Regions from separate parts of the Butyrivibrio sp. AE3006 genome, predicted to be linked through region 2. Evidence: predicted binding sites of a transcription regulator. Region 2 holds the regulator's gene; the other holds the start of a gene.

Region 1 (11,473 bases), on a different contig from region 2:
GGTATCCTTGTCTGAGAGCTTTATGATATCAGCTGACAATGCTCATGCGGTTCATCCAAACTATGTTGAGAAAGCTGATCCTGTAAACAGACCTAAGATGAATGGCGGCATCGTTATTAAGTACAATGCCAATCAGAAGTACACTACAGATGCTGTTTCAGCTGCAATTTGCAAAATGGTTTGTGACAAAGCAAAGGTTCCTTATCAGACCTTTACCAACAGATCTGATGTGGCAGGTGGTTCAACCCTTGGAAACATTTCCGGTACTCAGGTTGCGATCAACACAGTGGATATCGGAATGGCACAGCTTGCAATGCACTCACCCTATGAGACTGCAGGTGTCAAGGATGTGGATTACCTTATAGATTTTTCAAAGGCATTCTATGAGGCAGATTTCACTATTGAGTAAAATGCCTTTATAACTTAGTTTGGCAGGAGCGTATCCGACCGGATTAAGACGTATTATGTTAGCAATAAAGAGGAGAGTTGTATAAATGGGATTATTTGATTTTTTGGGTGGAAAGAAAAAACGTGAAGAAGAGGAAGCTCTTCTTTTGGAGCAGGAGGAGCTTGAAAGAAAAGAACGGGAAAAGGCTGAGCTTAAAGAGATTCACATGGAGCTTGGATGGCCTGTTCCTTCAAAGATAAATCCTGTAAGAGTTGCAGGCAAAGAGGACACTATTTTAGACGATCCTCTTACAGAAGATCGCAAGGAAGAAATTGGTGAGATTCTCTACGAGGATGAGATCAGTGTGGATTCTCTTAGATTCCTTTCACTTCAGGAGCTTCTTTTCCTTATTACTGCACAGGAGCATTTTCAGAAAAAAGCTGCATTGCCGGGATTTGAAGCAAACCACAGAAAGATTTATAACGAGATTCTTGGAAGAGTCCGCGACGCAAAGATGCTTTATGTATTATATGATCAGCTGACAGGTTATCCTTTCATCGATCATGGATACATCAACATTTATCTTGATCAGGATCATGCGGAGGCAGCTGTAAAGGTATTTGAAACCCAGTACAGAAGACTCATTGCCCGCCCCTGCAAGGCAGACAACGAGGCAGAGTCAGCAAAGGACAGAAGAAGCTTCTTTGATTATCTGTATTATCTTGGTGTTGAGAACTTTATCATTGAAAACGGATATTACAGGGCACACTTCAGAAGAAATGAGATAGTGGCTGCTCCCGGTGACTGGGGTGGAACAACTGACAACTCACCCAAGAACCCGGCGCTTGTTTTTGCAATACTTGATTTCCTTGGAGAGGCAAGATGGCCCGTTAAATATGAAAAGAGAAACGAGATTCTTACAATAAAGGAAATACGCATGGCTCAGGCAGCGCAGGCTGCAACCTATATTGTACCTATGGTACATGAAGGCCCTGTGGACATAATGGAGGATGGCAGATTCAAGTTTACAAAGGACACCAAGATCCGTTTCCCTGAGATAAAGAGCAAGGATGAAAAGCACTTCCTTCCTATATTTACTGACGGAATGGAATTTACCAAGATGTTTGCCAATTCCGAATTCAAGGGTGCTGTGTTTACTTTCCCTGACATCCTTAAGTTCGTAGGAGAAAAGGACGGCGTTATCATCAATCCGGGCGGCCAAAAGATAATGATTCCCAGGGACCGTATGCTGGCACTTCAGATGGCTGCTCAGCAGGTCGCTATTGCTAAGCAGGCAGGTAAAAAGCCCGCTAAGAAAAAGCTCACCGAGACAGAAGCAGCAATTCAGTCAGCCATGAAGGGAAAAGGAATAGCAGCTAAGGCCGAGCCTGATGAAAAGGACAGCTTTGTAGAGCTTACAGAGGATTCCTCCATGACCGATATTCCTGCAGATAATGATAGCAATATCGAGCTTATGGAAGGTGGAGCAGACAGCGATACTACATCTGAATTTGCCCCTGAGGATTAATTGGTTGCAAGTAATTCAATCTTGTTAAGGGTGTATTTATGAAGTAGAATTAATATAATTTCAGTGCTAAGGCACACGGGATATGGAGGGGTTATGTTTGATCGAATCATGGGACGATACCTTGTAAGTAAGGGTAGATTGTCCAAAGACCAGTTATCAGTCGTGTATCAGATTCAGGAATCAAAGAGAGCTAAGCTCGGTGTAATAGCAGTTACTGAAAAGCTTATGACGGTTGCGCAGGCAGAAGAGATTAATGCCCTTCAGGCTACTATGGATAAGCGTTTTGGTGATCTTGCCATTGAAAGGGGATACCTTTCCAATATTCAGGTTGGAAGACTTCTTTCTCTTCAGGGAGATGAATTCTTGACCTTTACATCCGCAATTGTTGAGAGAGGCTATTTATCTCTTGAGGATGTGAATCAGGTTATTGCTGATTATCAGCATGACAAGGGACTTAACGATAGTCAGATGGAATCCTTGAAAAGAGGTGACCTTGACGCGATAGTTCCTATTTTCCTTGATGAGCTGGAGCCTGAGTATGTATCACTTTTCAAGTATGGCATAAAGAATATGTACAGACTTGTGGATGCGCACATCTGTATTGACAAGGCATGTACTAAGCATGACCTTAAAGAAGAATGTGTAAGCTATCAGCGATTTAAAGGCGATATCAATGCTACTGTTGCTCTTGCAGGTTCAGCAAGCGCAATTCAGAAGATGGCAAAGAGCTATACGAGAGAAGAGTTCATTGAGACCCAGGAAGATGCACTTGATGCAATGTGCGAGCTTATTAACTGTATCAATGGTCTTTACGCTACTGATAAGAGTAAGAGCGCACTTAAGATTGAGCTTGAGCCACCGACATTTATCACCAGATTTTCAGAGCTGTCCGGGGATGATATGCATGTTATTCCTATTTACAGTGGCGAAGAAGTAGTTTATTTTATTGTTTCTATAAACAGTGAAGTTGACATTAAGTGAGGGGACGGGATATGGCAAACATATTGATGGTAGATGATTCGAGAACATCACGCAGAGTTTTAAAGGACATGCTTGAGAGGCATGGACATGAAGTTATAGGCGAGGCTACAAACGGACAGGAAGCTTTTGACAGCTACGTTAAACTTAAGCCTGATATAGTTACCATGGATATTACAATGCCTGTAATGGATGGCATAGAGGGACTTAAGCTTATACACAGATCTTATCCTGATGCGAAGGTTGTTATGATAACCGCAGCGGGTCAGAATGAAAAGGTTAAGGAAGCTGTCGAGAACGGCGCAGCAGAGTTTGTTACAAAGCCTCTGGATGAAAAGGTCGTTATCGAGGCCATTGAGAAAGTTTTAAACCGATAAGAAATGGGGATTTATGTTCAATGATATTCATATCGGTCCGCTTACATTCCACATGTACGGGCTGATGATAGCTGTAGGTTTTTTAAGCGCACTTATGATAGTGCTAAGGAGAGGAAAAAAGCGGGGACTTTCAGAAGATACTATTTATGGAATTTTCTATTGTGCTATTATTGGAGGCCTGCTTGGATGCAGGCTTCTATTTTATATAGTAGAAATACCGCAGATAATGAAAGATCCTTCAATTTTATGGGATTTTAAAAACGGATATGTTGTGTATGGCGGAATTATCGGCGGAATACTCACCAGTATGCTATATGTTAAGCTGAAAAGGAAAGAAAAGTATTTTCCGTATTTTGATATGGTAATGCCTGCTGTGGCCATAGCACAGGGCTTTGGCAGAATTGGATGCTTTTGCGCCGGCTGCTGTTATGGTGCTGAGACAGATTCCTGGTTCCACGTTGTTTTCACTCATTCTCAGTTTGCACCTAACAATGTGCCACTTATTCCGACACAGTTAATGTCTTCTGCGGGAGATTTTTTGATCGGTTTCTTCCTTATATATTATTCAGGAAAAAATAAGGTGCCAGGAAGAAGTGCAGCAATGTATCTGATCCTCTATGGAATAGGAAGATTTTTGTTAGAGTTTTTCAGAGCAGATCACAGAGGAAGTCTTGGAGTGTTCTCTACCTCACAGATTATTTCCTTTGGAATAGTTGCTATAGGTGCTCTGCTTTATGTGGTAACAACCAGACATGGTGAAGAGGAAGCACTTTTGTGATTCTAAAATAATAGACGGAGGCTTAAATCCAGCCTCCGTCTATTGTTATAATCTGACCTGTAAGATAGGTGGGCGACTTGGCAAGCTTAACTGCAAAGTCTGCCACTTCTTCCGGTTCGCATATTCTGTCCGCAGGAATGTCAGCTGCGATTTCAGAAATCTCTTCCTGCGATAAGTGGGATGAATTCATTTCCGTATTTACCATACCGCAGGCGATGGCGTTTACCGGGATACCACTAGGGGCAAGCTCTTTTGCAAGGCCCTTTGTAAAGGAATTGACACCGCCCTTTGATGCTGAGTAGGCTACCTCACAGGATGCACCTACATTACCCCATACAGAAGAAATATTTATGATACGACCGTATCCGTTTCTAAGCATAAGTGGAACGGCTTTTTTACATGTATAGAAAAGAGAATCAAGATTAACTGCCATAAGCTCGTGCCATTCTTCTGCGGGCATATCGGTAAGGAGTCCGTAGTGAGCTATACCTGCATTATTAATAAGTATGCCTGGGATAAGACCTTCCTTTTCGATAGTCATGAATAATTCATTTACGGAGGCTTCATCACCAACGTTGCATTCAAAGGCTTTCGCCTTTATTTTATATTCGTTTTCGAGCTCTCTGGCGAAGTCTGTTAAAGCGCTTATATGGTTTTTGCAGCATAAAATCAGTGAGTAACCGTTTTTTGCAAATGCCTTTGCGATAGCTTTTCCGATTCCTCTTGAAGCTCCTGTTATCAAAACATAGGTTTTTACAGAATCTGTCTGCATGTAGCCCTACCTCCAAAAAGTTCATAATTATTTTATTTATCATACCACAAAAAACTCTTTACATTTTATTGGGAAAGAAGTATATTGTTTATAACAAATTGCACACAATCTAATTTTAGATATATATTTCAAAGGAGGAAATAATATGCGTGATCTGATTATTATAGGTTCCGGCCCTGCAGGCTTATCTGCAGCTGTTTATGCAAAGAGAGCAGGACTTGATGTTCTTGTCATTGAGAAGGACCCTGTAAGCGGCGGACAGATACTTATTACTTATGAAGTAGATAATTACCTTGGACTTCCGGGTATTAACGGCTTTGATATGGGAATGAAGTTCCGTGAGCATGCTGATAAGCTTGGCGCAGAGTTCGCTGAGGGAACAGTCACTGCTATAGAGACCGTAGATCCCGGCAGTGATAGCAAAGCACCTACATTCAAGGTAATTACAGATAATGGAGAGTACGAGACAAAAACCATAATCCTTGCAACTGGAGCATCACACAATAAGCTTGGAATCAAGGGCGAGGAAGAGTTTACTGGTAAGGGTGTTTCCTACTGCGCAACCTGTGACGGTGCATTTTTCAGAAATAAGGTAGCTGTTGTAAACGGCGGCGGTGATGTTGCCGTTGAGGATGCAATTTTCCTTGCAAGAGGCTGTAGCAAGGTTTACCTGGTTCACAGAAGAAATGAGCTTCGCGCTGCCAAGATCCTTCAGGATGAGCTTTTATCACTTCCTAATGTAGAGGTTGTATGGGACAGCATCGTAGAAGAGGTCAAGGGCGATGCCAAGGTTTCTTCCATAACCGTTAAAAATGTTAAGACAGATGAAAAAAAAGAGATAGAAACAGATGCACTTTTCGTAGCAATTGGAATTCATCCCCTTACAGAGGCTTTTACAGGGCTTGCTGAAATGGATGAGACCGGATATATCATTGCAGGAGAGGATGGAGCCACATCTACGCCCGGAATCTTTGTTGCAGGCGATTCCAGGAAAAAGAGACTTCGTCAAATTGTTACAGCAGTAGCTGATGGTGCAAATGCCGTTACCGCTGTTCAGGATTTTTTGGTAGGCAAGTGATTTCATAGATAAAATTATTCGAAAAAAAGAATAAGGAAACTGTTAAAAAATAGCCAGTGTCCGCAAAAACACTGGCTTTTAATATGATGTAATAGAATGCACAATTATGAAAAATATGATATTTATGCGGTTTAAATTTGCTTCTAAAAGGCCTGAAAGGTTGACAAGATTATATTAAAGGGGTATATTGTAAAAGATGTAACAAAATCGTAACAATTATTTGGAGGTCCATTTTGCGAAAGACTAGAATGCAGCTTGTGGCAATGGGGGTTGCTGCTGCTTTAACAGTTGGAGGAACTGGAATAAATGCATCTGCTTCATCCTCAAAGGTAACAAGCGTATTACCTTCAGCAGGAATCAGCTATGCGCTTCAGACTCAGGATTCTGTTTCACTTTCTAATTTACAGGGTGATTCTGACAGCACTGATGTAGCTGAGAATGACAATGCAGACATTACAGAGACTACACCACTTGCATCTACACTTCAGGAGAATATCCTTAATGATATTCAGAAGGCTACAGGTGCAAACATTTCAATAGCAGATTATGATGAAGCCAACGAAGAGAAGCTTCAGGCTATGACTGATGAGGAGAAAGAGGAAGAGCGTTTTAAGACTCTTGTTATCGCTCAGGTTAATGATTATGTAAATGTAAGAGATAACCCGAGTGAAGAGGATGGCGAGGTCATCGGTAAGCTTTATGACGATTCTGTTGGTACTCTCATTGAAGAGACTGACGGATGGTACAAGATCAAATCCGGTTCAGTAGAAGGTTATGTAAAGGGCGAGTATTGCGTAACCGGTGAAGATGCAGTAGAGCTTGCCAAGGAAGTTGGTAAGAGAATTGCTACAGTTAATACCACAACACTTAAAGTAAGAAGTGGCCCCAGCACAGATGATGAAGTGCTAGGTCTCGTACCTATCGAGGATGAACTTGTCGTAACCGAAGAATTAGAAGAATGGGTTAAGGTAAGTATCGAGGAAGGTGAAGGATACGTATCAAGAGAATTCGTAGATCTTTCTACAGAGTTCGTTGAAGCAGAGTCCAAGGCAGAAGAGGAAGCTCGTCTTAAGAAGGAAGAGGAGGCTCGTCTCGCAGCTCTTGCTCAGGCTAAGAAGGGTACAAAGAATTCATCTGATAAATCAGGTTCCAAGAGCTACAATTCAGCAGGAAGCTATACTACACAGTCAAGTTCCATCGGTTCTGCTGTTGCATCCTTTGCAACTCAGTTCGTTGGTAACCCTTATGTATATGGTGGTTCCAGTCTTACAAACGGAACAGACTGTTCAGGTTTCGTTATGAGTGTATATGCTAACTTCGGTGTTAGTCTTCCTCACTCAAGCGGTGCTGACAGAAGCGTTGGTGCAGCAGTTGATGGTCTTGCAAATGCACAGCCCGGTGATATCGTATGTTACTCAGGTCACGTTGGTATCTACATCGGCGGCGGACAGATCGTACATGCTTCAACAGCTAAGACAGGTATTAAGATTTCAGATGCAAGCTACAGACAGGTACTTGCAGTTCGAAGGATCTTCTAATAAGAATAAAAAATCGGAAAGCGTAAGCTTTCCGATTTTTTATATTCTTGTAATGAAGTTCCGCTCTCGCATTCGCTCGACGGAACAACGCTGAAACACTAAATTCGCAATAACCTCATTAAGTGTTTCAGGTTTTATTCTTCCGGCTCAATCAAACCGTAGGTATTACCCTTTCTCTTATAAACTACATTCGGCTGATCTGTATCAGCGTTGATGAATACGAAGAAGTTGTGTCCGAGAAGCTCCATCTGAATGGCAGCGTCTTCAACATACATCGGCTTGAGGTCAAACTTCTTATAACGCTCGATTCTGATCTCTTCATCATCATCAAGTTCATTCTCAATGTACTCTTTTTTGAAGTTGCTGATCTCAGTCTGGTGTTTGTCAACAAGCTTGCTTCTGTACTTCTTGAGCTGACGTTCTATGATCTCCTCAACGAGATCGATAGATACATACATGTCACTGCTTACCTGCTCAGATCTGATAATCTTACCTTTAACGGGAATGGTCACCTCTATTTTGTGGCGATCCTTATCAGCTGTAAGAGTTACGTTGACATTAGTCTCCGGAGTAAAATACTTCTCGAGCTTGCCGATCTTTTCTTCTACTGCGGATTTAAGTCCGGGTGTTACATCAATGTTTTTTCCAATAATCGTAAAATTCATGCAATCATCCCCTTTTCCCATATATTTTTATAAACAAATTATATCATTTTCTGACAGATTAAATCAAACATAAGAGATAAGTTTAGAAATCTTTCATAGATATCACTGTTTTCGTGCAAAATAGACAAAAAATATGTTCTGTTTTTGAGACAAGAAAACAAGTGTATTTGGTGGATAATTGTGGGTAATGTGGATAACTTCGTGTATAAGTCGTAAAATAGGCATTTATAATTTTAAGATTGTGGATAACTTTTAAAAAATCTCTTTATAAAATATTAATTTTTTATGTTGACTTTTCAATTTATGTGCATCTGTGACAGCTTTATGAAAATTTAATAAAAAAATAGTATATTATCTGTGCCTTTTTCTTGCGCAGAAAAAAGCCAACATGCTATAATATATTCGTTGTGACAAAAAAATAACAAGCAACAAAACTATAATAAAATAGCGGACTTAAAGTCCCGAAACGGAGGTATCATCTATGGCACAAAAGGTAGTTTTAGCAGGTGCTTGCAGAACTGCAATCGGTAAGATGGGCGGCGCTCTTTCAAACACACCGGCAGCAGATCTTGGTTCAATTGTTATCAAGGAAGCTCTTAACAGAGCAGGAGTTAAACCGGAGCAGGTTGACGAGGTTCTTATGGGATGTGTTATCCAGGCTGGTCTTGGACAGAACGTAGCTCGTCAGGCTTCTATCAAAGCAGGTCTTCCTGTTGAGGTACCGGCTGTTACTATCAACGTTGTTTGCGGTTCAGGTCTTAACTGCGTAAACATGGCTGCTGAGAAGATTTTATCTGGTAGTGCTGACATCGTAGTTGCAGGTGGTATGGAGAACATGTCAATGGCTCCTTTCGCACTTGACAAGGCACGTTTCGGTTATCGTATGAATAATGGTGTATTAAAGGATTGTATGGTAAACGATGCTCTTTGGGATGCATTCAACGATTACCACATGATCAAGACTGCTGATAACGTAGCAGAGCAGTGGAAGCTCACAAGAGAAGAGCTTGATGAGTTTGCACTTAAGAGCCAGCAGAAGACTGAGGCAGCTCAGAAGGCAGGCAAGTTCAAGGATGAGATCGTTCCCGTTCCTGTAAAGGTTAAGAAGGAAACAGTTATGTTTGATACAGACGAGGGTCCTCGTCCCGGTTCTACAATGGAAGGTCTTGCAAAGCTTCGTCCTATCAACGCTGACGGCGTAACAACAGCTGGTAACGCATCAGGTATCAATGACGGTGCTGCAGCTATCGTTGTTATGAGCGAAGAGAAGGCTAAGGAGCTCGGCGTTACACCTATGGCTACATGGGTATGCGGTGCTCTTGGCGGTGTTGATCCTTCTATCATGGGTGTTGGCCCTGTTGCAGCTACAAAGAAGGTTCTTGATCGTACAGGCCTCAAGATTGAGGATTTCGATATCTACGAAGCAAACGAAGCTTTCGCAGCTCAGTCAGTAGCTGTTGGTAAGGATCTTGGCTTCGATCTTTCAAAACTTAATGTAAACGGTGGTGCAATCGCACTTGGACACCCTGTAGGTGCTTCAGGATGCCGTATTCTTGTTACACTGCTTCACGAGATGCAGAGATCTGACAAGAAGCGTGGTCTTGCTACTCTTTGCATCGGTGGTGGTATGGGTTGTGCAACTATCGTTGAGAGGTAAGCATTTGACTTGGGCTTGAGTCCGAGTACAGAACTACCAATTAAATAAATTAAGCGCTGTGAGGGATTTTCTCACAGCGCTTATTACACGTAAAAAAGGAGGAAAAGAAAATGGGATTTGTTAATGTTGAAGTAAAGGATAAGATCGCTGTCCTTACAATCAACCGTCCTGAAGCACTCAATGCTCTTAACAGCGCAGTACTTGATGACCTCAACGCTGCTCTTGATAGCATTGATGTTAACACAGTAAGAGCTCTTGTTCTTACAGGTGCAGGAGAGAAGTCTTTTGTAGCAGGTGCTGACATCGGAGAGATGAGTACCCTTACAAAGGCAGAAGGCGAAGCTTTCGGTAAGAAGGGTAATGATGTTTTCAGAAAGCTGGAGACATTCCCTATTCCTACAATCGCAGCTGTAAACGGATTCGCTCTTGGCGGCGGATGCGAGATTTCTATGAGCTGTGATATCCGTATTTGTTCAGACAATGCTATGTTTGGTCAGCCTGAGGTTGGTCTTGGTATCACACCCGGATTCGGTGGCACACAGAGACTTGCTCGTCTCGTAGGCGCTGGAATGGCTAAGCAGCTTATCTATACAGCACGTAACATCAAGGCTGACGAAGCTTTCAGAATCGGTCTTGTAAATGCGGTTTATACTCAGGAAGAGCTTCTTCCTGCAGCTGAGAAGATGGCAAACACAATCGCAGCTAATGCTCCTATCGCAGTTCGTGCATGCAAGAAGGCTATAAATGAAGGACTTCAGCTTGATATCGATAAGGCTATCGAGCTTGAGGAGAAGATCTTCGGCGATTGCTTCGAGACAGAAGATCAGCGTGAAGGTATGGCTAACTTCCTTCGCAAGAAAGATGATCCTAAGAAGGTTAAAGTAGTAGACTTTAAGAATGCATAATGCATGATCATCATTCGAAGATTAAGATTAGATAAATAAAGATTAGGAGGATATATAAATGAAGGTAGCAGTAATTGGCGCAGGTACAATGGGCGCAGGCATTGCGCAGACATTTGCACAGGCAGACACAGTAGACAAGGTTTATCTGTGTGACATTAAGACAGAGTTCGCAGAAGGCGGCTTTGCAAAGATCAAGAAGAGCATCGACAAGATGGTTACAAAGGGAAAGATCGATCAGGCAAAGGCTGACGCTATTCTCGGCAAGATCACAACAGGTCTTAACGATATCTGCTCAGATGCTGATCTCGTAGTTGAGGCAGCTCTTGAGGTTATGGATATCAAGAAGAACCTCTTCAAGGAGCTTGAAGAGAACATCGTAAAGAATCCTGATTGCATCTTTGCATCTAACACATCATCTCTTTCAATCACAGAGATCGGTGCAGGACTTCCTAAGCCGGTTATCGGCATGCATTTCTTCAATCCCGCTCCTGTTATGAAGCTGGTTGAGGTTATCCAGGGTGCAAACACACCTGAGGCTGATGTTGAGAAGATCAAGAAAATCTCTGAAGACCTTGGAAAAACTCCCGTACAGGTTAACGAGGCAGCTGGTTTCGTTGTAAACCGTATCCTTGTTCCTATGATCAACGAAGGTATCTTCGTATATTCAGAAGGCGTTTCAGATATCCAGGGTGTAGACACAGCTATGAAGCTTGGCTGCAACCATCCTATGGGACCCCTTGAACTCGGTGACTACATCGGACTTGATATCGTTCTTGCAATCATGGACGTTCTTTACAAGGAGACAGGCG
Region 2 (11,473 bases):
AGAGATTATGCCAGACCCCGTATGGCTGACATAGTTCTTTTCAAAAATTCCAATTTGTCCAAGGATGAGCTGGTTATAGCCGGGGATGCTCTTAAGCATGCCTATTATGACGAAGAGAGACTTTATGCCATCGTTGAGTCCAAGCCCTGTGACCCCAATATCCTTGGTATCATCAGTGACATGACTCTGGAAGTAGACAGCATAGATGCATGTCTTGTTTACAGTGTTATGCCCTTTGGCGTGAAGATATCCGTAAGAAGCTGTGTCAGAGAAATCAAGGCCAGCGAGCTTGCGGCATTTCTTGCGTCCGGATATGGCGGCGGTGGCGGTCATCTAATTAAGGCAGGAGGACTTCTTAAAAAGGACCTTCTTGAAAAGGCCGGCATAAGCTATGACAATGCTTCCATCAGGAGCTTCCTTGACGACAGGCTTAAAGATTATTTTGAGAATTCTGAGATTATCTTTGCAGGTGAGAAAGTTGAAGATATTTCTGAGTATGATCACTATATCAAGAAGGAACTGTCTCTTGGTTTTGTTCGTGCTGTAGATCTTGCTGCGCCCGGAACCAAGATTATGATCCGTACTTTGGAAGGCGATATAGATACCATCGTTGAAGAGGATATTTATATAATAATCGGTATAGATGGTGAGGTTTATCCCATAAGGAAAAAGAGATTTGACGAAAACTACACTCTTTCGGATGACGAGTATGTCTATCCGGGAGAATATGCTCCTTCAGTTATGAATCATGTTAGCGGTGAGAGAGTAAAGATTCTGCCTTTTGCAAGAAGCTGTGTATCAAGGGGCGGATGCGGCATTTATGCCAAAAAGCTGGACCACAGGGTAAAGGTATTTACTAAGTGGGATCCGGAAAAATACTATCTCGGTACAGAGGGTGATTATCTGGTTGTAAGAGCAGATGACCACTCCGATATGTATGTCATCGCAGAAGAAGTATTTAAGAAAACATATATCAAGGAGCAGGCATAATGAGATACGCTGCGTTTATCAGCTACAGACACACACCCGGTGACATGGAGATAGCAAAGAAGGTTCACACCGGGCTTGAAACATATAAGATTCCCAAGGGAGTAAGACAAAAGACAGGCAAAAATAAAATAGGACGAGTTTTCAGGGATCAGGAAGAACTGCCTATCGGAAGCGACCTGGATGATAATATTTCTCAGGCGCTTCGCGAATCAGAATTCCTGATCGTTATCTGTTCACCCAGAACACCTGAATCTTACTGGGTTTGCAAGGAGATTGAGACCTTCATAAAAATGCATGGCAGAAACCATATTCTGGCTGTACTTGTTGAGGGAGAACCCTCAGACAGCTTCCCTGCACAGCTCCTTGTTGATGAGAACGGAGAGTCCGTTGAGCCTCTTGCAGCTGATGTAAGAGGAACAACTCAGAAGGAGATAAACAAAAAGTTCAAGACAGAGATACTTCGTCTTGCGGCACCCATCATCGGATGTACCTATGATGAGCTTAAACAGCGTGACAGAGAGCGAAGAATTAAGAGGATGTCCAGTATCTTCGGACTTGCTGCATCAGGACTTACCCTTGCCGGAACTGCTTTTGGTATCTATAACGCCAATGTGGCTGAGCAGATGAAACAGCTGGCGGATGAAAAATCAAAGCTGGCTGAGGAGATAGCAATACAATACGATGGAAAGCTGGAAAATCAGTCCAGATTCTATGCAGAAGAAGCCCTTACTCTTCTTGATCAGGGAGCCCGTGAGGATGCCGCTTTGGTGGCAATCGAGGGACTTCCTTCAGAAGATAATGAAAGACCGTATGTGGCAGATGCAGAGTATGCTTTATCAAAGGTATTATATGCTTACAGTAATTCAAATGATTTTACTGTGGACAGAGTGCTTACACATGAGCTTCCTGTCAAATATATGAAGAGAATAGATGATTCATCAAAGCTTGTGACAATTGATGAAGGAAGCAGGGTCTATGTATGGGATACACAGGACTGGTCCCTTATGACTCAGATTGAGCCTGCCATAGATGATTTCAATTACTATGAGGATATCAAATACGCTGACGCCGACAGTACGGGCTTATTTGTGGCTGCTGAGCACAATGTCACTAAATATGATTTTGACGGCAATAAGTTATATGAGCTAAAGACTGATGACGTTATCGTACAGTGCGAAGTCTGCGCTGAACAAGGTAAGCTGATTCTTGTGGGACTTAGGTCCATTAGCATCATTGATACCAGTGATGGCTCTGAGATAGCTTATTTTGACAATGATACAGGTGCTTACTTCAGATCGGAAGGTAAATACATAGAGGAATATAATAAGTTCTATGTGTGTGGAGACAATAGCGATACAGACGGAGCCTGCGTTGCGATAGTTGATTTAAATGACAATACCTACAGAAGTGTTGAAGTTTCAGATGGAATTTACCTTGATTTTACAGTTACACAAAACGGCAGTATAGTCACACTTTATGGCAATAAAGATATGATCAGTGAGGGAATCACACAGCTTACTGTGGAACTCTTTAACTCTGATTATGAAAAGGTCTGGTCAAAACAGCTTGATGCCAACTACAAGAACCTTTTGACCTATTATGCAAATATCAGATCCAATACATACACAGAAAACGGCGTAACAAACAGTTATGTTTTAGTCACATCTGCTACATATGCTTTTGCTATTGATGAGAATACAGGTGACATTATTAAGAGCTTTAATCTTCCTGGAGATGCCACAATGGTTGCAATGACCGTTGATTCTCCCTATGGAAGGGTTGGATACAGACAGGGTAATATCGATTTTGTTGACTTTGTAGAAGGTCGAATCTATTCAGAATTTGAGATTCCAACCAATTTTGCCATTAAAGAAGCCTCACTTTTTAAGGATAAGATAATACTTAGTTCTTATTCAGCTGAGGAGTTATATGTTCTTACGTGGCATGACGCACCTGATCTAGAAGATTTTGTTACCTTTGAAAAGAAGGAAACACCAAGCATGACATCGCCGGATGGTTTATATTTTGCAACTACCGATTATGGCGAATATACCAATGTTAACTTCTATGATAAGGATGGAAAAGAAATCTATTCCTTTGATGAGGGAGAGTTTATCTATAGTGTCCATCTTTTTAATGATAAGGCTATTTTGCAGGATAAGCGCAGCTTTTGGATAATCAATCCCTATGAAGGTACCTGTGAAGAGATCACCCTTGAAGAGCTGGGCATTGATATGTATACATATAACATGACACTTTCAAAGGATGGTACAGGCGCTGCTGTATGGAATTCAAGGGATTTGGCAGCTGTTGACCTTGATACCAAAAAGGTAATGATTGAGGGATCAACGAAATCAAATATCGGTAAGGTACTTATAGACTCAGGCCTTAAGAAGCTTTATGTATCTGAAGGAAAAGATGTTCTGTATGAGATTGATATCGAGGGTAAGACTACAAAGGATTTTAATGACGAGAATTTGAGCACGGTAGCTAACAGCTACACCAAAGATTTCATTGCACTTAGTCCGGATGATAAGCATATCGCTATCTGTTGTAAGGATGGATATGTAAGGCTTGTAAGTACTGAAAACTATGAGACCGAGGCAAAGATTCCGCTTCAGTCATATCTTAGCGCATTTATCGGATTTACAGATGACGGCACTCATATAATCATGCAGGGAGATGATTATAAGATCCGTATCTGGGACATAGAAAATGAATGCACTGCGTCGTCTATTGACACTTCAGCAACAGTACGACAGATCATCTGTGATGAAGAGGATGGCCTTATGGCATTGTCTGTGGGTTACGGAACAATGATTTATGAAACTCAGGGTTATGGATGTGTTGGATTTGCTCAGGAGGGTATGTTTTATTTAAAGAGCAACAACTCAATTCTTGTAAGCAGTGATCAGACAAAGGTTAAGAGGACTTATTATAAGAACTACAAGCAGCTTGTGGAAGAGGCCAAGAGACAGTTCCCCGGAGCTGAGCTCACTGAAGAAAAGAAGGCAAAATACAATATAAATTAATGGGAAAATGTATTAAAATGTGCAGAGAAGGTATTTTAGGAGGTATTTAGGGTATGGCAAATTTTAAGACAGTAAAAAATGAGGGCGGACCCACACTGGGTGTTACAAGTGCGCCTGTCATTGAGAAGGATGGGTTATTTTTCAGAGATCTTGAGCGCACAGGAGAGCTGGTTCCATATGAGGACTGGAGACTTTCTCCCGAGGAGAGAGCAAAAGATCTGGCATCAAGGATGACTGTTGAAGAAATCGCAGGTCTTATGATGTACAGTGCGCATCAGATAGTTCCCGCTGAGGGTGGTGGCTGGTTCCCTGCAACCTATAGGGGAGGTAAGACTCTTGCAGAGAGCGGCGCTGATGAATGGGAGCTTACAGATCAGCAAAAGAAGTTTCTTACTGAGGATCATGTGAGATATGTTCTTGCCATGGTTCTTAAGAACGGTGAAATTGCTGCTAAATGGAATAACGAGATGCAGGCACTTTGTGAGGAGATGCCTCATGGTATTCCTGTAAATACAAGTACTGATCCAAGACACGGCGCAGGCAGTGCATCTGCTGAGTTTAAGACAGAGGCAAAGGGCACAAGTAAATGGCCCCTTGGACTTGGCCTTGCAGCAACATTTTCAGCTGACACAGTAAAGAACTTTGCCCGTATTGCAGCAAGAGAGTACAGAGCACTTGGTATTACAACAGAGCTGGGACCTCAGATCGATCTTGGAACTGAGCCCAGATGGATGAGAGTATCAGATACCTATGGTCCTTCCAGCAAGCTTGTAACAGAATATGCAAAGAATTACTGTGAAGGACTTCAGAATGACCCTGAGGCAGATGGCTGGGGCGAGACCAGCGTAGCAGCCATGGTTAAACATTGGCCGGGCGGCGGCCCCTGCGAGGCAGGAAGAGATGCACATTATGCTTACGGTAAGTTTGCTGTATATCCGGGAGATAATCTTAAGGAGCACTTAAAGCCTTTCCTTGAGGGTGCATTTAAGCTTGATAAAACAGGTGAGGCTTCAGCAGTAATGCCGTATTATACAATCAGCTACGGCGTTGATCCTTCAGGCAAAAACGTAGGAAACAGCTATAGCAAATACATAATCGGTGATCTTTTAAGAGATAAATACGGTTATAAGGGTGTAGTATGTACAGACTGGGGCATCACACAGGATCCTAATCCAAAGCTTGATTCCTTTGGTTCAAGATGCTTTGGTACAGAGGATTTATCCGAGGCAGAGAGACACCTTTGCATCATCGAGAACGGTGTTGACCAGTTTGGCGGCAATAATGATATTAAGCCTATTCTTGAAGCTTATAAGATTGGCTGCGAGCGTCATGGTGAGGATGCCATGAGAAAGCGCTTTGAGGAAAGTGCTGTAAGACTTCTTTTAAACAGCTTCAGATGCGGACTTTTCGAGAATCCTTATCTTGATCCCGAGGAGAGTAAGAAAGTACTTGGCTGCGATGAGTTCGTAAAAGAGGGCTTCGATGCTCAGCTTAGAAGTATCGTAATGGTTAAGAATAATGGCGTTCTTCCTGTAAGCGGACGAAAGAAGGTTTATATCCCCGGAAGACATATCGATGCTCATAAGGGCTTTATGAGAGATATGATGCCTGCCATGGATATCCCGGGAGCAAATCCTGCAGATGTAACACCTTTCTATGATGTTACAGATGATCCTGCAGAGGCAGATATGGCTATTTGCTTCATTGAAAGTCCTATCAGCGACGGATATACTGAGGAGACAGGTTACAGACCTGTGACCCTTCAGTACAGACCTTATACAGCAGATGCTGCAAGAGAGGTCAGCATTGCAGGCGGAGATTTCCGTGAGGAGTCAAATAACAGAACCTACAAAGGAAAGTCCAACACACCTGCCAACGAAAGCGATCTTGATCTTGTAATTAAGGCAAGAGAGCAGATGGGTGATAAGCCCGTCATTGTATCTATCAGAATGAATAATCCCTGCATGGTTTCTGAATTTGAGAAATATGCAGATGCGATCCTTGTTAACTTTGGAGTTGAGACAAAGGCTACACTTACCATCGTGAGCGGTGGCGCAGAGCCTTCAGCAATGCTTCCAGTTCAGCTTCCTGCTGATATGGAAACAGTTGAGAAGCACTGTGAGGATAAGCCCTTTGATTACACTCCTTACACTGATTCTGTAGGTAATACCTATGACTTTGGTTTTGGCCTTAACTTTAGCGGTGTTATCAGGGATGATAGATACGAAAAATATGTATCTAACAGATAAGTTTTTGAAAATCAGAGGTTTACACAATGATCTTAAATTGTCATGATCTCTCAAAGTCGTTTGACGGAAAAGACATTCTGAAAGGAGTGTCTTTTCATATTGAGGATAATGAAAAAGCAGCAATAGTAGGAATTAACGGTGCAGGCAAGACTACACTCATCAGAATGCTTATTGGAGAGCTGACTCCGGATACCGGAACAGTTACACTTTCCAAGGATGTGACAGTTGGATATCTTGCACAGAATCAGAATATCGACAGCGCTCACAGTATCTACGAAGAACTTCGTGAGATGAAAAGAGATGTTATTAATCTCGAAAAGGAGATTCGCAGTGCTGAGGCACAGATGGATGTGCTTCGAGGCGAAGAGCTGGACAGACTGATGGACCGTTATGCCCAGATGAATCACGAGTTTCAGCTTAAAAACGGCTATGCCTGGGAGAGTGAAGTAATAGGCGTTGCCAAGGGACTTGGTTTTTCAGAAGAGGAATTCGATAAGAGAATTTCCACTCTTTCAGGTGGTCAGAAGACCAGAGTGGCTCTCGGTAAGCTCCTTCTTCAGAGTCCTGACCTGATAATCCTTGATGAGCCTACCAACCACCTTGATATGAATTCCATCAAGTGGCTTGAAGGTTATCTTATGAATTACAAGGGTGCTGTACTTATCGTATCCCACGATAGATATTTCCTTGACCGTATAGCACAGAAGATAATTGAGATTGATCAAACAAGTGCTGAGGTATATCAGGGTAATTACACAGCCTATGCACATAAGCGTGAGAAGATCAGGGCAGCTAAGCTTAAGGCATACCTCAATCAGCAGGCTGAGATTAAGCATCAGGAAGAGGTCATTGACAAGCTAAGACAGTTCAACAGGGAAAAGAGCATTAAAAGGGCTGAGAGCAGAGAGAAGATGCTTGATAAGATTGAGCGTCTTGAAAAGCCCACAGAAGTTCGTGATGACATGAGAATCACTCTTACTCCTTCCTGCGTAAGCGGTAATGATGTAATGAATGTTGACTCTATTGCCAAATCCTTTGGTAATGAGAAGCTGTTTGAGAATATAAGCTTTGAAATTAAGCGCGGTGAGAAGGTGGCAATTATCGGTGACAACGGAACCGGTAAGACCACAATGCTTAAGATAATTAATGGCATGGAATCCCTTGATGCCGGTGAAATAACACTGGGTGTAAAGGTTCATGTAGGATATTACGATCAGGAGCATCAGGTACTTCACAATGAGAAGACTCTTTTTGAAGAGCTCTCGGATGCTTATCCATCCATGAACAATACAGAGATCAGAAATACTCTTGCTGCATTTTTGTTTACAGGTGATGATGTATTTAAGAGAATCGGAGACCTCTCAGGCGGTGAGAAGGGCAGAGTATCTCTTGCAAAGCTTATGCTTTCAGATGCCAACTTCCTTATCCTCGATGAGCCTACAAACCACCTTGATATCACCAGTAAGGAGATATTGGAGGATGCCATTAGCGGCTACGAGGGCACTGTTTTATATGTAAGCCACGACAGATATTTCATCAATAAGACTGCTACCAGAATCCTTGATCTTACCCATGGAAGAATGATCGGTTACATTGGTAACTATGATTACTACCTTGAGCACTGTGAGGAGCAGACCGCAAGAATCTTAAATGAAAGCGGCAGTGCATCTTCCTTTGGAAGAGGGATAGAGATGGCATCAGAGGATGCAGCAAAGGGCAATTCCTTTGGTAAGCTTGCAGGCTCATCCCAGCCTGTGCAAAAAGAGAGCGCAGGAGCAGCCGACTGGAAAGCTCAAAAGGAAGAACAGGCTAAAAAGCGTAAGATTGAAGCGGCCCTTAAGAAGTGTGAAGAGGAAATTGCTAAGCTTGAGGAGAGGAATGAGAAGATCAACGAAGAACTATCTGATCCTGAGGTAGCAACAGATCTTTTGAAGGTGAGAACGCTATCTGATGAGCTTGGCGCCAACGAGGAGAAACTAAGCGCTCTTTATGACGAATGGGCCGAGCTTAGTGAATAAAATAGGATTTCGATTGAGAAATCCTTGCGCATAAGCAGTATTTAGAATCAATAAGTTAGTAAAAGTAAAAGAGCATTCGCAGGATTAAGTCTTACGAATGCTCTTATTTTCTGCTTTATAATGTTCGAATTTCAGGCAAATGCATCAAATGAACTACCGACCTGGCTATAGGAATAACCACCCATATCTCTGCCGTAGCCAACTGTCATGCCGTTATATTTTGATGCGATATTGTTGAACTGCTGGCTTACTCTCTGGGTCTCTTCCTGACCATCTGTGCTGGCAACTTCGCCAACTTTTACTTCCTGTGCGTTTGGATATACCACAGGAGCAACTGTAGATATGTTCCCAACAGCCTTATGCTCATCATAAACATCGGAAACCGGTGCCTGATTGGAGAGAGCATAATTCATTGGCTGTGTTTGATACATACTATATCCACTTATTCCGCCAATTGACATTCCCATATATTTCTACCTCTATAGTCTGTAAGAACACCCATTTACAGACAATAGAATTATAAAATATATTCCTTAAAATATTATAAACTTGCTCTTAAAGAAAACCGAAATATGCCTGTTTTTGAAAGAAAAATTCAGTATTTTTGAAACTTTTTGAATGTAGAGTTCGCAGATTGACTAATTTTTAACAGATAGTATAATCTATATAGAACTAAATACCTATAATGACAACGGAGGAAGTATGGCGGAGAAAGAAATCTCGCAGGCAGTTATCGGCAGACTGCCGCGCTACTTCAGATATCTGGGAGAACTTAAGGAGCAGGGAATCGAGAGAATTTCTTCTCAGGATCTCAGTGATCTGATGAAAGTAACAGCCTCACAAATAAGGCAGGACTTTAATAATTTCGGAGGTTTTGGGCAACAGGGATATGGGTATAATGTCGAATATCTTTATGATGAGATCGGTAAGATCTTAGGTCTCGGAAGAGAACATACTCTTATCATTATCGGCGCAGGCCACTTAGGACAGGCGCTTTCAGGTTACAATAATTTCTTCAACAGAGGATTTATTTTCAAAGGTGCATTTGACCTTAATCCCGAACTTCACGGAAAGAAAATAAGAAATATCGAAATTCGTCCTATCGAAGAGATGGAGCAGTTTGTAAGAGATAATAAGATTGAGATTGCTGTGCTTGCAATTCCCAAGGACCAGGCTGTCAAAATGGCAGAGAGACTGGTTAATTGTGGTATCAAAGCGATCTGGAATTTTGCTCACGTGGACCTGGATGTTCCTGAGAATGTTCAGGTTGAAAACGTTCATTTATCTGATTCCCTTATGAAGCTTTCTTATGGAATCGACAGATATGAGAAGAGTCAGGTAAAGACCAGGAAGTAACCGTTTTCTTATGACGGGGGAATGCCTATGGCAAAAGATACAAATAATTACTCGGAGGCCCTTATCGGCAAGGACATTCCTATTTTGTCCAAGGATGAGAGGTGGCAAAAGCTTTTCATACTGAGTCCCAAGACAGATAAGATAAAGAAACTTGAGGCTGAGCTTAATAAGCTTGTGGATAAGCAGGAAAAGACCAGGGAAAAGATTAAGGATATAAAGCGTCTTAAAAAGAGGCTTCTTGGCGAGATAGTTACTCTGAGGGATGATGCCGATAAGAATCCGAAGCAGAGGAAAAAGATCGAAGCCCAGATTGATGACCACACAAGGCTCATCAAGGAAAGCAACGAGAAAATCGAAGAATGCGAAGACGAAATGCTTGGGCTTCCAAGAGAGATTTACAAGACAGATGTTGACCTAATGGTTGAGACCATGAACGTTTTTTATGGCAGAATGGATGCCAATACGGTTGAGATTCAGGCCATAGATGAGTGGGTATCCAAGGTCAGGGTGCAGCTTAAGAAAAATATCGTTCGCATGCAGGAAAAGGAAATCGAGAATTTCAATGTTTATTCCTACATGCATGATATTTTCGGACCGGAAGTAATAGACCTGTTTGATCTTAGATATGACCCTGAGAGACGTCATCCCGTGATTCCTAAGGATGGGATGAGAGTTGAGAATGGAATAGTCATTGAAGATGAAAAGTTTACAGATACTTGATAAAAAATCAAAATTTGCAGTTAATGCCGCGGAAATGCGAAGATGTGATAACACCACAATTGAGCATTTCGGCGTTCCTCAGGATGTCCTTATGGAACGTGCGGCGCTTTCTTTATGTGAAGCTGCCATAGAAAAATGCCCTAAGGGCGGAAGCGTAGTTGTGTTTGCAGGTACAGGGAATAACGGCGGCGACGGAGTTGCTGCGGCAAGACTTTTGTATCAGGCAGGAATAGATGTGGCGCTTCTTTATGTGAATCACAAAAAGGGCAGAAAGAGCGACGCCCTTAAAAGACAGGTCAGTATCGCAGGGAAATATGGAGTACCAGCCTACTATTTGGAAAAAGCAGATAACCCCAAGTGGCTTGTAAAAAAGAGTGACGTCGTTATCGATGCAATGCTTGGAACAGGCTGCAGCAGGTCTCTTGGCGACGAATATGAGAAGGCTGTTATGCTGATAGATGAAGTATGCGCTGAGTCTGAAAAGAGACCCTACGTGATCGCAGCTGATATCCCTACGGGTATTAACTCGGATAACGGTCAGATTTGCGGTTGCTGCGTAACAGCGGACATGACAGTTACCTTTGAATATGTAAAGCTTGGTCAGCTTCTTTTCCCCGGCAGTGAATATGTGGGAGAGCTTAGGCTTTTCGAAGTTGGAATAACTGAGGATGGATTTTTATCTGATTATCCTGCGTACAAATACATAGACAGAAATGCCTCTGTTAACGAGCTGATTCCAAAGAGGTCACCTTCGGGAAATAAAGGGACTTTCGGAAAGGTGCTTATTGTGGCAGGTAGCAGGCGTGTCAGCGGTGCATGCATTATGGCTGCTGAAAGTGCCCTAAAAAGCGGCGCCGGAATGGTTCGAATTTTTACTGAAAAAGCTAATCTTAGCGCTGTGCAGACGCTTCTCCCTGAAGCTATGTCAGATGTTTACGACGAAGATGATACCGATGTTTTGAAAAAGATAAGAGATGCGCTGCCCGGGGCTATTGACTGGGCTGATGCTGTGGTATGCGGCCCCGGTATCGGAACGGGTGAGATAGGAAAAGAGCTGCTGAGGACAGTGCTTAAGGGCCTTGATAAAAAGCTGGTTCTTGATGCGGAT

The links. Region 2 encodes Rex, which represses fermentation and respiration genes when NADH is low (regulators of the CRP and FNR family bind a similar motif). Its sites were predicted from a motif close to ATTGTTAANTANTTAACAAT; they were not measured.
Region 1: the regulator Rex is predicted to act here: its motif matches at 8,509-8,528, upstream of G603_RS0117195 (acetyl-CoA C-acetyltransferase).

What each region holds. Positions count from the first base shown of each region.
Region 1 covers NZ_KE384145.1:38,588-50,060, reverse strand. Annotated here, with positions in the region: gene G603_RS0117240 (M18 family aminopeptidase) at 1-409, shown strand, start outside; gene G603_RS0117235 (SseB family protein) at 495-1,916, shown strand; gene G603_RS21770 (chemotaxis protein CheX) at 2,010-2,897, shown strand; gene G603_RS0117225 (response regulator) at 2,909-3,271, shown strand; gene lgt (prolipoprotein diacylglyceryl transferase) at 3,285-4,049, shown strand; gene ymfI (elongation factor P 5-aminopentanone reductase) at 4,072-4,821, opposite strand; gene trxB (thioredoxin-disulfide reductase) at 4,967-5,899, shown strand; gene G603_RS0117205 (NlpC/P60 family protein) at 6,133-7,437, shown strand; gene hpf (ribosome hibernation-promoting factor, HPF/YfiA family) at 7,572-8,102, opposite strand; gene G603_RS0117195 (acetyl-CoA C-acetyltransferase) at 8,584-9,759, shown strand; gene G603_RS0117190 (enoyl-CoA hydratase-related protein) at 9,870-10,664, shown strand; gene G603_RS0117185 (3-hydroxyacyl-CoA dehydrogenase family protein) at 10,723-11,473, shown strand, end outside.
Region 2 covers NZ_AUJJ01000002.1:280,042-291,514, forward strand. Annotated here, with positions in the region: gene G603_RS19000 (DHH family phosphoesterase) at 1-990, shown strand, start outside; gene G603_RS0102960 (toll/interleukin-1 receptor domain-containing protein) at 990-4,022, shown strand; gene G603_RS0102965 (glycoside hydrolase family 3 protein) at 4,076-6,271, shown strand; gene G603_RS0102970 (ABC-F family ATP-binding cassette domain-containing protein) at 6,298-8,289, shown strand; gene G603_RS0102975 (hypothetical protein) at 8,421-8,756, opposite strand; gene G603_RS0102980 (redox-sensing transcriptional repressor Rex) at 8,992-9,645, shown strand; gene G603_RS19005 (hypothetical protein) at 9,673-10,365, shown strand; gene G603_RS0102990 (bifunctional ADP-dependent NAD(P)H-hydrate dehydratase/NAD(P)H-hydrate epimerase) at 10,343-11,473, shown strand, end outside.